2 regions of the Micromonospora sp. WMMD558 genome follow, and region 1 is predicted to be linked to the other one. Evidence: riboswitches for the same ligand, from Rfam matches in the RefSeq annotation. Region 1 holds a riboswitch; the other holds the start of a gene.
The links. Region 1 has a riboswitch for cyclic di-AMP ahead of ACN26Y_RS27085 (C39 family peptidase). Riboswitches for the same ligand answer to the same signal wherever they lie in the genome.
Positions count from the first base shown of each region.

Region 2: it holds a riboswitch for cyclic di-AMP, as region 1 does, so the genes downstream of both, ACN26Y_RS14985 (coiled-coil domain-containing protein) here and ACN26Y_RS27085 (C39 family peptidase) in region 1, are expected to answer to the same signal.

Region 1 is NZ_CP186061.1:5,686,282-5,693,550, forward strand. It holds gene ACN26Y_RS27050 (RidA family protein) at 1-256, shown strand, start outside; gene ACN26Y_RS27055 (winged helix-turn-helix transcriptional regulator) at 253-651, opposite strand; gene ACN26Y_RS27060 (flavin reductase) at 715-960, opposite strand; gene ACN26Y_RS27065 (hypothetical protein) at 957-1,193, opposite strand; gene ACN26Y_RS27070 (hypothetical protein) at 1,190-1,369, opposite strand; gene ACN26Y_RS27075 (helix-turn-helix domain-containing protein) at 1,596-2,405, shown strand; gene ACN26Y_RS27080 (DUF397 domain-containing protein) at 2,393-2,587, shown strand; gene ACN26Y_RS27085 (C39 family peptidase) at 3,098-3,949, opposite strand; cyclic di-AMP (ydaO/yuaA leader) riboswitch at 4,169-4,305, opposite strand; gene ACN26Y_RS27090 (hypothetical protein) at 4,587-5,321, opposite strand; gene ACN26Y_RS27095 (hypothetical protein) at 5,488-5,889, opposite strand; gene ACN26Y_RS27100 (acyltransferase family protein) at 5,981-7,216, opposite strand.
Region 2 is NZ_CP186061.1:3,066,411-3,073,679, forward strand. It holds gene ACN26Y_RS14965 (STAS domain-containing protein) at 162-524, shown strand; gene surE (5'/3'-nucleotidase SurE) at 693-1,517, opposite strand; gene ACN26Y_RS14975 (1-phosphofructokinase family hexose kinase) at 1,514-2,500, opposite strand; gene ACN26Y_RS14980 (SRPBCC family protein) at 2,669-3,124, shown strand; gene ACN26Y_RS14985 (coiled-coil domain-containing protein) at 3,177-4,223, opposite strand; cyclic di-AMP (ydaO/yuaA leader) riboswitch at 4,241-4,372, opposite strand; gene ACN26Y_RS14990 (cation diffusion facilitator family transporter) at 4,525-5,442, opposite strand; gene ACN26Y_RS14995 (HelD family protein) at 5,529-7,269, opposite strand, start outside.

The DNA of each region.
Region 1 (7,269 bases):
GCAGGTCGAGCAGTGCTACCTCAACGTCGCGACGGCGCTCGCCGGGGTCGGGGCGTCGTTCGACGACGTGGTGAAGCTGACCGTCCACGTCGTCGACTGGAAGCCGGAGAGGATGCCCGTACTGCTGGACGGGATCGCCCGGGCGGCGGCGAAGCTGGGGGTGACGCCGGCCGCGCCGGCGTCGCTGTTCGGCATCGTGGCGCTGGACGTGCCCGAGCACCTGGTCGAGGTCGAGGCGACCGCCGTCCTCGACTAGGGCCCGCCCTGGGCAGCTCCGAAGCGGCTGCGGGACGCCTCGATGTGGCCCAGGTAGCGCTGGGTCCAGCCGCACATGCCGTCCACGACCCCGCGCAGGGCCTCGCCGGCCTCGGTGAGGTTGTACTCGACGCGGGGCGGGACGGTGGGGTGCACGGTCCGCTCGACCAGGCCGTTGCGCTCCAGCATGCGCAGGTTCTGGGTGAGCATCTTGTGGCTGATCCCGCCGACCTCGTCGCGCAGCTCGCTGAAGCGCATGGTGCGCTGCCCGAGGAACTCGATGATCAGGAACGCCCACTTGTTCGCGACGTCCGAGAAGATCTCGCGCGCCAGCGAGTCGGCCCGGGCCAGGTCGGCCTCCGGGGGCAGCTCGCTGATCTCCCTCCTGGTTACCACCTGGTCACTCTCCAACAGTTCCCCGGTTACCGCAAGAGACCACGGGCGGGGATGCCGGGAGGGCTACCGGGCGCGGGCCCAGGCGATGAAGCGCTCGGTCAGGTTGGCCGGTGGAGTGCTGTCCAATTCGGCGAGTTGTTCGGCGGCCTCGGTCTGGAGCATCGCCAGGTAGACCAGCAGGGCCGTCCGGTCGTCGCGGTACTCCCCGAGCAGGCGGAGCTTCGCGGGAGAGCACGGCCACGCGATCCCGCACGCCCGGCAGCGCCACGTGGGCCGGGACGGGACGTGTTCGACTCGGCGTCGGGTCACCGGACCCTCACCGGCTCCACCTCCGTCACGGCGTCGACCCGGACCGCCGCGTACCGCTCGCGGGGAGCGACCGACCGGTCCGGGCGGACCTCGCGGCCTTTCAACTGGACCCAGACCGCGCCGTCGACGACCGCGCTGCTGATCACCTCGGTGATGGACAGGGTCAGGGTTCCGGTGCCGAACGTGTAGGCGTCCTCGGGAACCCGGATCGTGCGGCCGACGGCGATCGTCACCAGCGGCCCCCGTTCGCCCGGTACTCCTGCGCCCGGGTCAGGCTCCCGGCGCGGCCCGGCTGAACGGTCGGGATCGGCCGGGTGGGTGCGAACAGGGCGGCCGGCAGGTTCGCGCCCCGGATTCGCCGGGGAAGCGACGGCACGGTGGGCTTGCAGCGCCAGAAGCGGAGACGCACGGCGGAACCTCCTTCACGGATTGGAAGGGGGCCGCCCCGGTCGCTTGCCTAAAGGGGGCGGCCCCAACAGCGCCACCGGCGAGTTCGGGTCCTCTACCGGCTCGCGCCGCATCTCCTTCCACCCTGGACGGTGACCCCCTACGCTCGAAACAGTCATCACCCGACCACGGAACGGAGCGGCCGAATCCGGACCGGCGCGGAGCGATGTGGAGAGTCGTGGAAGGGTATGGAAGCCGTGGGAATTTCGCCGTCTGAGTACCTGCTCCGTGAGCTGAGGCGACGCCGCACGGCCGCCGGGCTGACTCAAGCGCAACTCGGCGAGCTGGTCTTCTGCTCGGACTCTCAGGTCAGCGCGATCGAGACCGGGACCAAACCGCCGACGCTGCCCTACTTGACCGCTGTCGACCAGGCGCTGAACACCGGCGGGCACTTCGCGACGCTCTGGGATGAGCTGGTCAAGGGTGAGGCCGCACCGGTCTGGCTACGCGAGTGGATACAGATCGAGCGGGAAGCGACGGCGCTGCGCTGGTACGAACACGCCTTCGTGCCAGGGCTCCTACAGACCGAGGGATACGCTCGCGCGACGTTCCGGGCAGCGCGCGTACCGGTCTCAGGGCTCGACCAGCGCGTCGCGGCGCGGATGGAGCGGCAAGCGGTCCTCGCCCGCGACCCGAGTCCGCAGCTCTTCGTCGTGATGGATGAGATGGTCGTCCGGCGGGCGTGCGGCGGCCGTGACGTGATGGCCGAGCAACTCGAACACCTGCTTACGTGCGCTGAACAGCCGCATATTCAGTTGCACGTCGTACCGTTGTCCGCTGGCATCTACTCAGGACTTGCTGGGGCGTTCATCCTGGCTGACCTGCCCGACGGCTCGCGCGCCGGGTGCGTGGACCACCAACTAAAATCGCAGACCGAAGGACTGCCAGACCCGGTTACTCGTCTGGGTTTGTCGTGGGACGCGGTTCGGGGCGAAGCTCTCCCGCTCGGGCAGTCACTCGACATCCTCAAGGAAGCGGCAAAGACATGGACAAGCTGACAGGCGCTCACTGGCGGAAGTCCTCCCGCTCGTCCACCAACGGCGGCACCTGTGTCGAGGTCGCCGACAACCTTTCCGGTGTGGTGGGCGTCCGGGATTCCAAGGACCCGGCCGGTCCGGCGCTGACCTTCTCCCCCGCCGCCTGGCGGGCCTTCGTCACGCAGGTCGCCGAGCGCGGCTGACCAACCGCAGACACACACAAGCCGCCCGCTCCCGGTACCGGGGGCGGGCGCTTCGCTTCGCTGTCGCACGCGCCGAGCTGTCCAGCTGCCCATCCATGCGACCGGGTCCGGTCGGCCGGGTCCGGCCCGTCCACGACCGGCCGATCTCGGGGCGATCGCCCTGCCCCAGCTACGCGGGCAGCTCGACAGCCGTCGAAAAAGTGACGGGAGTCCGCCGTGGTGCGTCCGACGTGCGGCCGCACAAGGGTGACGCGGACGCCGACAACGGCCAGCGACATCCGGTGCTGCAAAAGGGACACGCGCCGGCGGGCCGACAGCACAAGATCCGCGCAACTTCGGGGAAGATGCCGTCTCGGGCGTAACCGAGGCAGCATCTTCGGTGAAGTTGCGCGGATCTTGCAGCGGAGGCTGCAGCGGTGAGCCCTTCTCGGGCCGCCGGCAGCCGGCAGCCGGAACGCGCGACGGGCGCCGGACCCCATGGGTCCGGCGCCCGTCGTGCGAGCGGGTCGGTCAGGCGGAGTAGCCGCGGGTCGCGGCCCAGTTCGCCAGAGCGATCGTGGTCATCCAGTACGACCCGGTCGCGGGGTTGGCCGAGTCGGCGATCCGCACCAGGCGGCCCTCGTCGTCGTACCCGGTCACGGCGATGTAGTGGCCGCCCGGGAACGAGTGCCAGCCGCCGTTGGTGTCGGTGGCGGAGCCGGCGATGTTCACGACGACGCCCCGCCCGTCGGTGATGGCGTCGACGACGTCGGCCTGGAGCCGGTCCATCTGCGCCGGGGTGGCGGCACGGCCCGGGATCATGCGGGTCCGGTACGGGTCACCCTTCACCATGGCGTTGAGCACCCGGGTGGTGTCCTCGGCCGAGTCGGTGCCGAACTGGTCGGTGCCCAGCGGACCGGCGAGGTGGTCCTGCGACCGCTCGATGCCGGTGGCGCTGAGGGCGTTCCGGACCGCGGCCGGGCCGCAGTAGTAGAAGTTGATCTGAGCCTGGTAGTCGTACTTCAGAAGCTTGGACTTCGGGGGCTTGGGCTTCTTGGTGAGGTCCGGGTCGGGGGCGGCCTTCGCGGCCGGTGAGCTGGACGGGGCGGCGCTCGACGGGGCGGCGCTGGACGGGGCGGCGCTGGACGGGGGGACGGCCACGGAACGGGCCTCGCCGCGCGAGGCGGCGGTGTTGCCACGCAGCTCGGCCACGGCGGCCGGGGTCTGCGCCGACGCGGGTGCGTCGCCGGGGCCGGCGACCAGGGCACCGGTGCCGGTCGCCAGCACGAGGACGGCGGCGGACGCGGCGGCCACCTGGTACGGACGCTCGGTGGCGAGACGACGGAGCTGACGCTTGAGGTGGTGCTTCACGGTTTCCTCCACGGACTGTCGGGGCTGGCGGCGCACCGGGCCGGCCGCGGGCAGCGGCGGGCCGGCCGTCCGGACCGGGTCCGGCGGCAGGTGGCCACGAGGGGACGAGCCCGGCGGGACCGGGCAGGGCGGTGGGTCAGCGCCCGGCGGCGAGCCGGACGGGCGCGGGCACCGCGATGCCGTGGAGGCGGCGATGGAACCGACGGTTGGGTTCGAACTGCACGAGGATGGGACTCCTTCCGATGCCGCCTACCGGGTTAGCTGACGGATTCGGGCGGGAAGTACGCCCTACCGCGACAATCGCGGATTCACCCCAGGTGCAGATTGGGTCCCCGGTTCGCCATGCGGCGATTGAGCGGGTCGGCGCGGCGTCGCCTCTTGCGATCGGTTACCGCACCGGACGCGCCGACACTACTGGCCGGTCAACCAGCCTGCCAACCCGCTCTGAGCTGCGTAAACCTCGATCATGGCAGCAATTTTGCGGGCAGTTTCGCACTGACGCGACTCAATGGGACGCGAGGTGCTTACGACGCGGCCGGGCGGCAACGGGACAAGCGGCGGACATTACCCCGGCAGCGGCGGAGACAATCGACCGGACTGCGAATGTTGACCGGTTCGACGTCGGTGTGACCGGGCTCACGGAATTAAGTCAGCCGACCCGTGCGGGACGCCAGCGTGCGGCGGCGACCGGCCGTCCGGTCAACGCCGTCCGAGGCTTCGTCCGCAGTGCCGGACGCAGGCTCTCCGCCGCCGCGTACGCCTCGGCGGCGAGCGCACGGGCCGCCTCGGCGGCCACCTCCGCGTCGCGCCAGGCAGCCCGCTCGGCGGCGGCCGCCGCCCGGTAGGCGGCCAGCTTGCCGTCGCGTACGGCCCGCGTCAAGACGATCTCCTGGTCGACCGGGTGCAGCCGGGCGTCCCAGCCGTCCCGGTGCCCGAACACGTCGCCGAGCTGCCGGGCGGACAGGTCACCCCGCCAGTGGGCGGCCACCGCGGCCCGGTGCAACCACCGCTCCCGCGCCGCGTACTCGGCCGGCGTACGCGACGTGCGCGGGGTGGGCAGCGCGGCGGCGGCGGTGAGCCGGCGGGCGGCGTTCTCGGCTTCGTCGTACGCCTGCCAGGCACGGTCGGCCTCCTCCTGCGCCGTGCGCCAGGCGTCCCGCCGGCGACGCGCGGTCTGGGCCGCGCCGGCAGCCGCCACCGCCACCTCCTCGGCGTACCGGCGCAGGTCGACCGTCTCGTCGACGGGCGGCGGCTCGGCCGGCTGGTCCCGCTCGGGCCGCGCGGCGACGACGGTGAGCGCGGTCAGGGCGAGGACGAGCAACGCGGACCAGATGGCGGTCGCCCGGGGCACGTCGATGAGGAACTCGTGGAGGACGGTGTTCATGTCGGCAACCTCACGGGGAACGGATCGCGACGGGACAACACACGCCGGTCCGCCCCGAACTGGGCGCGGACCACCGGCGGCGGCAGGTGCAGAGACACGGCGACGGACGGGGCCGCTCAGGCGGGCGCCACCAGCGTCACGCGGCGGGCCGCGGCCCGGGAGTCGATCAGTTGCGCGGCGGAGCCCGCGAGCCGGAACCGGCGGGGAACCGGCCGGCCAGGGAGCCGCACTCGCCGGTGGTCACCGGCGTCACCCGCTCGACGTCGCCGGGCACGGCTGCGGCAGGCGGCGCGGCGTCCGCCCCCGACCAGGCCGGCGCGGCTTGCGGCGCGGTCCCGGCCGCCGGTGCGTCGAGCGCCACCGGCGCGCTGCCGGTCGTCGCCCCCGGGGCGGGCAACGCGACGCAGTCACCGGCCGCCGACGCCACCCTCACCTCGGCCGTCCCGACCGGGTGGGCGGGAGCGGCGACGCCGACGCTGAGGCCGGCGGTCAGCGCGAGACCGGCGAGCAGCCGGGAGGCCCAGCGCGCGACCCACCACAACGGACAGGTGAGCGCGACCGGAAGCACGATGCCACGCTACCGTCGCGGTCGGCCGACCGCACCCGTCACGAGCGTGTCGCGTCGCCGGGACGCGCCGGACCGGCCAGCGTGGACACGGTCAGCGGCGGTCGCCCGCGTACTCCCTCGGGTGGTCCGCTTCGGCGACCCGCGGTGACGGCACGGCGCCCGGGCCCGCCGGCCCGGCCGCCGCGTACGCCCGGCCGCCGGCGTCCGGCGCGGCCGGGCGTGGCCGGCGGGGTGGGCCGAGCCGCCGCATCATCGGCGTCTCCACGTAGCGGTGCAGCAGCGCCGCGAGCACCAGGTTGACCAGCAGGAAGCCCACCACCGCGGCCGGCCCCCGCCAGCCGGGAACCCCGACGCCGTGATGGCCGGTGAGCCGGAGCACGCTCACCATGACCAGGACGTGCACCAGGTAGAAGGCGAACGAGACCTCCCCGAGCCAGACCATCGGGCGGCTGGCCCACAGGGTCCGCCGGCCCCGGACGTCCGCGTCGGCGGCGGCCGTGATGACCAGGACGTACGCGATCGACAGCAGCGCCGCCCACAGCTCGGCCCGGATCCACGCGCTCGCCACCACCCAGGTCACCACGAAGACCACGCTGGCCACACCCAGGCGTGGGCCGCGCCACCGGCCCCGGCGCAGCAGTTCCGCGGCGGCCACGCCGAGCCAGAACTCCAGCGAGCGCACCACCGGGAAGACCTGCGTGAACCACCAGCGGCTCTCCTCCGGCACGAGGGCCTGGGCCGGCCAGAGCGCGAGGATGAGCAGCGGCACGGCGACGACCACGGCCCACAGGGCGCCCGCCGGCATGCGGTGGATGAGCGGCAGGGCGAACGGCAGGCAGGCGTAGAAGAACAGCTCGCAGGAGAGCGACCAGCTGACCGTGTTGACGCTGTAGAAGATGCCGGGGGTCGGGTCCCACGCCTGTACCAGCAGCAGGTTCTCCAGCGCGGCGCGGGGGTGGACCGGGTCGGTGAACGCGTACGCGACCAGCAGCGCCGCCACGAACATGACGACGTGGTTCGGGTAGATCTTCGCGACGCGGCGGCGCAGGAAGGTGCGCTTCGCCTCACCGGGGCGGGCCGACCACACCAGCACGAATCCACTGAGGATGAAGAAGAACTGGACGCCCGACAGGCCGAGGGAGAAGAACCGGTCGACGGCCCCCTTGTAGGCCGGCTCGGCGACGATGCCCATCGTCGCGGCGTGGAAGGCGAAGACCAGCAGCGCGGCGATCCACCGCAGCCCGGTGAGCGACGGCAGCCGGCCGCCCGGACCCGGTGCGGCGGGGCTCGCCGCGCGTACCGGCCGGTCGGTGGGGGTCACCTGCACAGGCTTCTCCTTCTCGGGTCGTGGGCGGCCCGACGGCCGGCCCGCACCGCTCC
Region 2 (7,269 bases), 2.6 Mb from region 1:
GAAACAGAAGGTGAAATGTCCGGATATAGGCGGCTTGGTGCCCCGGACCACAAGAATTGCTCATCCCGAGGGGTGGCGACCGAGGGCGTCGGAGGAATACTCTCGGTCGCGGCCCGCGTACTGATGAGGCGCCCGTCGGACGGGCGAGTGGAGGTGCTCGCGTGAGCCTGTCGATCGTGAAGTCGGTGCAGTCCGGGGGTGTCGTCGAGATCGCGCCGCGCGGCGAGATCGACGTCGACACCGCGTACGAGGTGCGCGAGGCGATCGCCGAGGTGCTGGCCAAGGGGCGTCCCGCCCGCATCGAGCTGAACATGCGGCTGGTGACCTTCATCGACTCGGTCGGTATCAGCGCGATGGTCGCCGGCTTCCAGACCGCCGAGGTGAGCGGCGTCAAGCTCGTGGTCACCGAGCCGAGCCGGTTCGTGCACCGGCAGCTCTGGGTGACCGGCCTGCTCGGGCTCTTCGGCGCCCCCGAGCCCTACTACGCGGGCACCCCGGCCCCGGAGGTCCTCCCCGGCGCCTGAGCGAGTGTCCGTCCGGTGTCCGTCCGGGCCGAGCCCGCCGCGCGGAAGCGAGGGCCGTTCAGGCCGGGCCGAGCCCGCCGCGGAAGCGAGGATCGAGCCCGCCGCGGAAGCGAGGATCGAGCCCGCTGCGGAAGCGAGGGCCGAGCCCGGTGAGGAAACGAGGGCCGGTCAGTCCGGGTCGAGCCCGGTGAGGTCGATGTCGTGCACCTCGGTGACCGCCCGGACCGCCGTCACCGACGCGTACCCCTCGGCGAGCAGCGCCACGTCGGTGCCGGTCTGCGCCGCCTCGCCCGGCTCCTCCAGCGCCGTCCGTACGAAGCCGTGCCCCGCTTCGGCCACCGTCATCTGCACCTGACCGAAACTGGCCAGCCGGCCCCGGCGTACGCCCCGCAGCCGGGCGAGCGGCACGTCCGGGGCGTTCACGTTGAGTACGCTCTCCACCGGCCCGGCCGTCAGCCGGGGCAGCAGGTCCAGGGCCACGTGCGCGGCCGTCGACCAGTGCCGCTCGGCGTCCCGGACCCGGGCGGCCGCCGCCACCGCCGCGCCGCCGCTGACGGCGGTGGCCTCGCCGGCGGAGAGCACGTCCAGGGACACGGCCATCGCCCGGCAGCCGTTGGCGGCGGCGGTGAACGCGGCACCCACCGTGCCGGAGTGCAGCACGGCGCGGCCGGCGTTGGCGCCCCGGTTCACGCCGGAGAGCACGACCGACGGCGGCGGCCCGAACGCCCCGTGCACCGCGATCAGCGCGATGAAGCCGGGCGAGCCACCCACCCCGTACGCCGGCACCCCGTCCAGCCCGGGCAGCGGATGCACATCGACCACCACGTGACCGTCCCGCTCCACGGCGGTCATCGCCGCGCTCGTGCCGCTCGCCTCCTCGCGGGGCGCGGCGACCACGACGTCCAGGCCCCGGTCGACCGCGGCCCGGGCCAGTGCCGCGATGCCGGGTGCGGCGATCCCGTCGTCGTTGGTGATGAGCACCCGCACGGTCATCGCTCGGCCGCCCGGTCCGCCAGCTCGTCCGGGGTCGTACGCTCCTGCTGGCGGCTGCCCGCCGGCACCAGCCGGACCCGCTCCACCAGCCCCCGGATCGAGTCGAGCCGGCCGGTGCCGAGCCCGTGCCGGGTCACGTTCAGCGCCCCCGCCGCGGCCCCGGTGCGGACCGCCGTCCGGATGTCGCCACCCCGGGCCACCACGGCGGCCACCCCGGCGGTCATCGAGTCGCCCGCCCCGCGCGGGTCGGCGGCCTGGAGGCGGGGCATCTCCACCTCGAACACCTCGCCGTCGACCAGGGCGAGTGCCGGCTCGGCGGCGCGGCTCACCACCACGTTCTCCGCGCCGCCCGCGTGCAGGTCGTACATCGCCCGCGCGAGCTGGTCCTCGTCGTCGCCGGCGGCCCGGCCGTCGGCGATCAGCTCCTCGTGGCTCACCTTGAGGAAGAAGACGCCGCTGTCCAGCACGGCGGCCAGGTGCTCGCCGGCCAGGTCGACGACCACCTTGCCGCCGTTGGCCCGCAGGTCGGCCGTGAAGCGCCGGTAGAGCTCGGCTGGGACGAGGTGCGGTTGGTGAGGTCCGCTCAGGACGCTGACCGGCGCGCGCAGCCCCTCGCCGAGGGCCAGGTTGTACAGCTCGTCCAGCTCGTGCCGGCCGAGCGCCTCACCCGGTACGTCCACGACCTCCCGGCGGGCGCCCTCGCGGCGGTCGTGCACGTACCCGCCGTTCCCGCCGGAGTCGCGGACCACCGTCTTGAGGTCGACCCCCTCGCTGACCAGCAGCGGCTCCAGCACCTGGCCGACCTCACCGCCGAGCGCCGTGCAGAGCACCACGTCGACCCCGAGCGAAATGATCATGCGCGCCTGCCAGACACCCTGGCCACCCGGGTGCAGGTGCAGCTCGGGGGCCTCGCTCGGTTGGTCGACCGTGACCGTGAGCCGCGGCGTCGGCGCGAAGACCATCACGTGCTCGTTCACCGGCATCGCCTCCCACCCGGGTCGTCGTCCACCACGGACCGTCGTACCCCATCAGCCGACCGTAGTCGGGCGGGTGGGTGAATTCCGGGTGTCCCCAAGGTGTCGGGTCGGACGTTGCCAGCACCCGTGCGGGTGGGCGACGATCTGGCGAGGCGACGACGGTGGGGAGACGGCGTGCTCAGGCGAGGATCCTTCAGCTACACCGTCCAGGCTCGCTGTTCACCGGCGGTCGCCGCCGAGGTGCTCGCCGACCCGGTCCGGCAGGTGGACCTGCACCCGTTGATCGTGCGGGTCCGGCGGCTCCGGCCGCGTTCCGGCGCCCACGCCAGCTACGCGATCACCGACCGGCTCGCGGTCGGGCCGGTGCGCCTGCCGGTCACCTACCGGGCCGACGTGCTGGTCGCCACCGCCGACGAGGTGGTGACCGTCGCCCGGCAGTGGCCGGCGACGACCGTCCGTAACCGCACCCGGCTGGAGGCCGAGCCGGACGGTGTCCGCATCGACGTGGAGATCACCCTCGCCGCGCCGGCGCCACTGTTCGGGTACGCCTTCGCGCAGGCCCGGTCGGCCCACCTCGGCCTCGCCAGCCGGCTCGGGGCGATGCTGGACGCCGGTCCGCCGGCCGCCTGAACGACGGCGGCCCGGGCCCTCCGTTGTCGGGAGGGCACCGGGCCGAGCGGCGTCAGTACACGGACAGGTGCACGTGGTTGGTGTGGTCGCTGGACGGGTCGCCGCCCGCCCCGCTGTACGACCTCCACCCGCTGCTGGGCAGCCAGATCTGCCGGTACCAGATCACGTAGAGCACGGCGAGTCGGTCGGCGTTCTTGACGAAGAACGCCGACAGGTTGTTGCCGTACGTCCGGTCGCCGCCGGTGGCGTCGCCGCCGAAGCCGTTCTGCTGGGCGGCGAAGTCGCAGGCCCGGCCCTTCGGGTGCTCACCCGACCCGCCGGAGCGGTAGCAGGAGACGTAGCGGGTGAACCCGGCCGCCTTGGCCTGGTTGAGCGCGTGGAGCGTGCGCGGGGTGATGCAGCCGTTCGCGGGCGTCGGGTCGTTGACGCTGCACGACTCCGACGGCCAGGAGCCGTCCGAGTTACGCGGGGCGGGTGCGGCCGTCCGGGACGCGCTCCGGCTGGCGGCGGGTGCCTCGGCCCGGGAGTTCGCGACGGTCAGCGCCTTCTCGGCCTGCTGCTTGCGCTTGGCCATCACCGCCTGCTGCTTGCGCTGCTCGGTGATCTCCACCTCCACCGCGAGCTTGGCCTTGCTGACCTGCTCACGGGTCTCCAGCAGCTCGCGCAGGGCCTGGTCCTCGTTGGCGGCCACCGCGTCGAGCGCGGCGGCCCGGTCCATGAAGCCCTCCGGCGAGGTGCTGTTGAGCAGCGCCGACGCGGTGCCGAGCCGCCCCGTGCGGTAGGCGAGGCCGGCGATCTGGCCGACCCGGGAGGTCCGCTCGGTGAGCTGGGTCTCGGTGGTCTTGAGCTGCTCGGCGAGCTGCTGCTGGCGCTTGACCGAGGTGTCCAGGGCCCGCTTCGCGTCCAGGAAGCCCTTGCTGGCCGCCTCGAGCTGGGCGCGCAGGGCGGGGGTGCCGCCTTCCGGGTCGCCGGGTGCGGCGGCCTGGCGGGCCGGGGGAGCGGCCGCCGCGGGGGCGACCGGCGTGGCGGCGAGACCGAGGGTGAGCGCCGCGCTGAGCAGGGCCGCCACGCGGGCGGCGCGTCGTCGTACGGGTGCCACTTCTGGCATCTGTCCACATGTCCTTCCGTCAGCCGCCGACCGGGTTAGCTGACGGGTTCGGGACGGAAGATCCCTACCGCTCGACGCGGATGCACCCCCGGTACCTGGTTCCCCGGCTCGCCCTGCGGGCGATTAGGCGGCGGCCACCGCCGGCACCGGTGCGTGCCGCCTGGCGGAGGCCGGAACAGAGCCTACCGGGACGGTTGGGGCAGGTGCAGCGGATGTGACTGACGGTGTCCGTGTGGTCACCGCCTAATCCGACATCAATGGACAATAGCCGCTCAGATCACGGATGTGTCCGTTACCACTCAACCGCCCCGCAGCTCCCAGGGGCCGCACCGGGCTCGATCTGCAACGTCGCGTGCTCGATGCGGAACTCGTCCCGCAGGGCCGTCCGCGCGGCGGCGAGGACCGTGCCGACCTCGGCACCGGGTGCCAGGGTGAGGTGCGCGGACGCCACCTCCATCCCGGAGGTGAGGGTCCAGACGTGCAGGTCGTGCACCTCGGTGACGCCCGGGACGGCGACCAGCCGGTCGTGCACGGCGGTGACCTGGAGGTGCTCCGGGGCGGCCTGGACGAGGATGCGCAGCGCCGCCCGCCCGAGCCGCCAGGTGCGCGGCAGGATGAACGCGCCGATGGCGACCGCGACCAGCGGGTCGGCCCACCACCAGTCGGTGGCGGCGATCAGCAGGGCGGCGCCGATGACGCCGAGCGAACCGAGCAGGTCGCCCAGCACCTCGAGGTAGGCGCCCTCCACGTTGATGCTCTCCCGGGCGCCGGACCGCAGCAGGGCGAAGGCGCCCACGTTGGCGAGCAGGCCGAGGACGGCCACCGCGAGCATCGGACCGGTCTGCACCTCCGGCGGGTCGCCGAAGCGCCGGACGGCTTCGACCAGCACGAAGATCGCGACACCGGAGAGCAGCACGGCGTTGGCGAGCGCGGCCAGCACCTCCAGCCGGTAGAGGCCGAAGGTGCGCTGCGGGTCGCCGGTGGTCCGGCGCGTGGCGGTGAGCGCGGCCAGGGCCATGCCGATGCCGAGCACGTCCGTGAACATGTGTCCGGCGTCGCTGAGCAGGGCCAGCGAGCCGGTGCGGAACGCGGCCACGGCCTCCACCACCATCAGGGTGGCGAGCAGGGCGAAGGCCGCCCAGAGGCGTCCGCGGTGCCGTTGCGCCGCGTTTGCGACCGACCCGTGGTGGTGGTCATGACCTGCGCCCACGCGGACACCTTCCGTCACCCGTCCGGACCCGCGTCCAATCTATGCTCACATCGCTATGTATGCAACTGAGATCGGCCACCCGATCCTCAGCCGGTCGGGTCGACCGTCGTGAGCCGCTGCGTGGCCCGGGACAGCGCCACGTACAGGGTCCGTACGCCCGACGCCGCGTCGGCCCGGATCTCGCTCGGAGCGACCAGCACCACCCCGTCGTACTCCATGCCCTTCGCCTCCAGGCTCGTCACCACCTGCAGGCGCGGCGCGCCCAGCCCGCCCAGCCACCCGGCGACCTCGTCGCGGCGCGGCACCGGCGTGATCACCCCGACCGTCCCCGCGACCTCGGCGAGCAGCGCACTGGCCGCCTCCACCACCGACGTCTCCAGCTCGGCCGGCGGCACGACCAGCTCCACCGGGTCGACGCCGGTCGACCGTACGGCGGTGGGCAGCGGCAGGTCGGGGTCGAGCCGCCGGATCTCCGCCGCCGCCACGGCGAAGATCTCGGCCGAGTTGCGGTAGTTGGTGGTGAGCGTGAAGTGCTGCCGGCGGCGGCGGCCGAGGGCCTGGTCGCGGGCCCGCACCAGCTCGTCCGGGTCGCCGGTCCACGCCGTCTGCGCCGGGTCGCCCACCACCGTCCACGACGCGAGTCGCCCGCGCCGACCGATCATGCGCCACTGCATCGGCGAGACGTCCTGCGACTCGTCAACCACGACGTGGGCGTACTCGCGGTAGTCCTCCGGGCGCTGGCGGGCCGCCTCCCGGGCGGCGCGCTGCCGCTCCGTGAACGTGCTCAGCTCGCGTACCCCGCCCGCCAGCTGGAACGGGTCCCGCTTCGGCCGGGCCGGCTTCATCGGCTTGCCGAGCAGGGCGTCCAGCTCGTCCAGCAGCGCGACGTCGGCGATGGTCAGCCCCTGGTGGTCCAACGTCCGGTACGCGTCGGTGAGCAGCCGGATCTCCCGGCCGGAGAGCACCCCGCCCGCGTACCGGCGCAGCCGGTCCGGGCGGGCCAGCCACCCGAGCACGTGGCGCGGATGCAGGCGGGGCCACCACGCCTTGAGGAACTCGCGGAACTCCGGCCGCTCGGCGATCTCGTCCTCGAACGCGCGCTGCTCCGGCAGGCGCGGGACGCCCAGCCGCCGGGCCTGCGCCCAGAGCGCGGCGAAGACGCCGTCGAAGCCGGCCCGGCGGACCTCGTTACGCCGCGCGCCGCGCGGCAACGCCCGGTCCCGGATCGCGTCCAGCTCGCGTCGGTCGATCCGCAGCAGCTCACCCCGGTAGAGCAGGCGCAGCTCGCCGGGACCGCCCGGCACCGCGTCACGTGCGGCCCGCTCCAGCACCCGCCGCATCCGCAGTGAGCCCTTCACCGCCGCCACCTCCGGCGGGTCGGTGCGGGTCGCGCGCATCCCGGGGAAGAGCGCGCCGAGCGAGGCCAGCGTGGCGGTGTCCTCGCCCAGCGAGGGCAGCACCGAGGCGATGTACTCGACGAAGACCGCCGACGGCCCGACCACCAGGATGCCGCCGCCGGCGTACCGGCTGCGGTCGGCGTAGAGCAGGTACGCCGCCCGGTGCAGGGCGACCGCCGTCTTGCCGGTCCCCGGACCGCCGGAGACGATCGTGACCCCCGAACCGGGGGAGCGGATCGCCTCGTCCTGCTCCCGCTGGATGGTGGCGACGATGTCCCGCATGCCGCGCCCGGTCGCCTTGGACAGCGTGGCCAGCAGGGCGCCGTCACCCACCACCGTCATGTCCGGCGGGGCGGCACCCGGGTCGAGCAGGTCGTCCTCGATGCGGGTGACCCGCTCCCCGCTCGACTGGATCATGCGGCGCCGGACG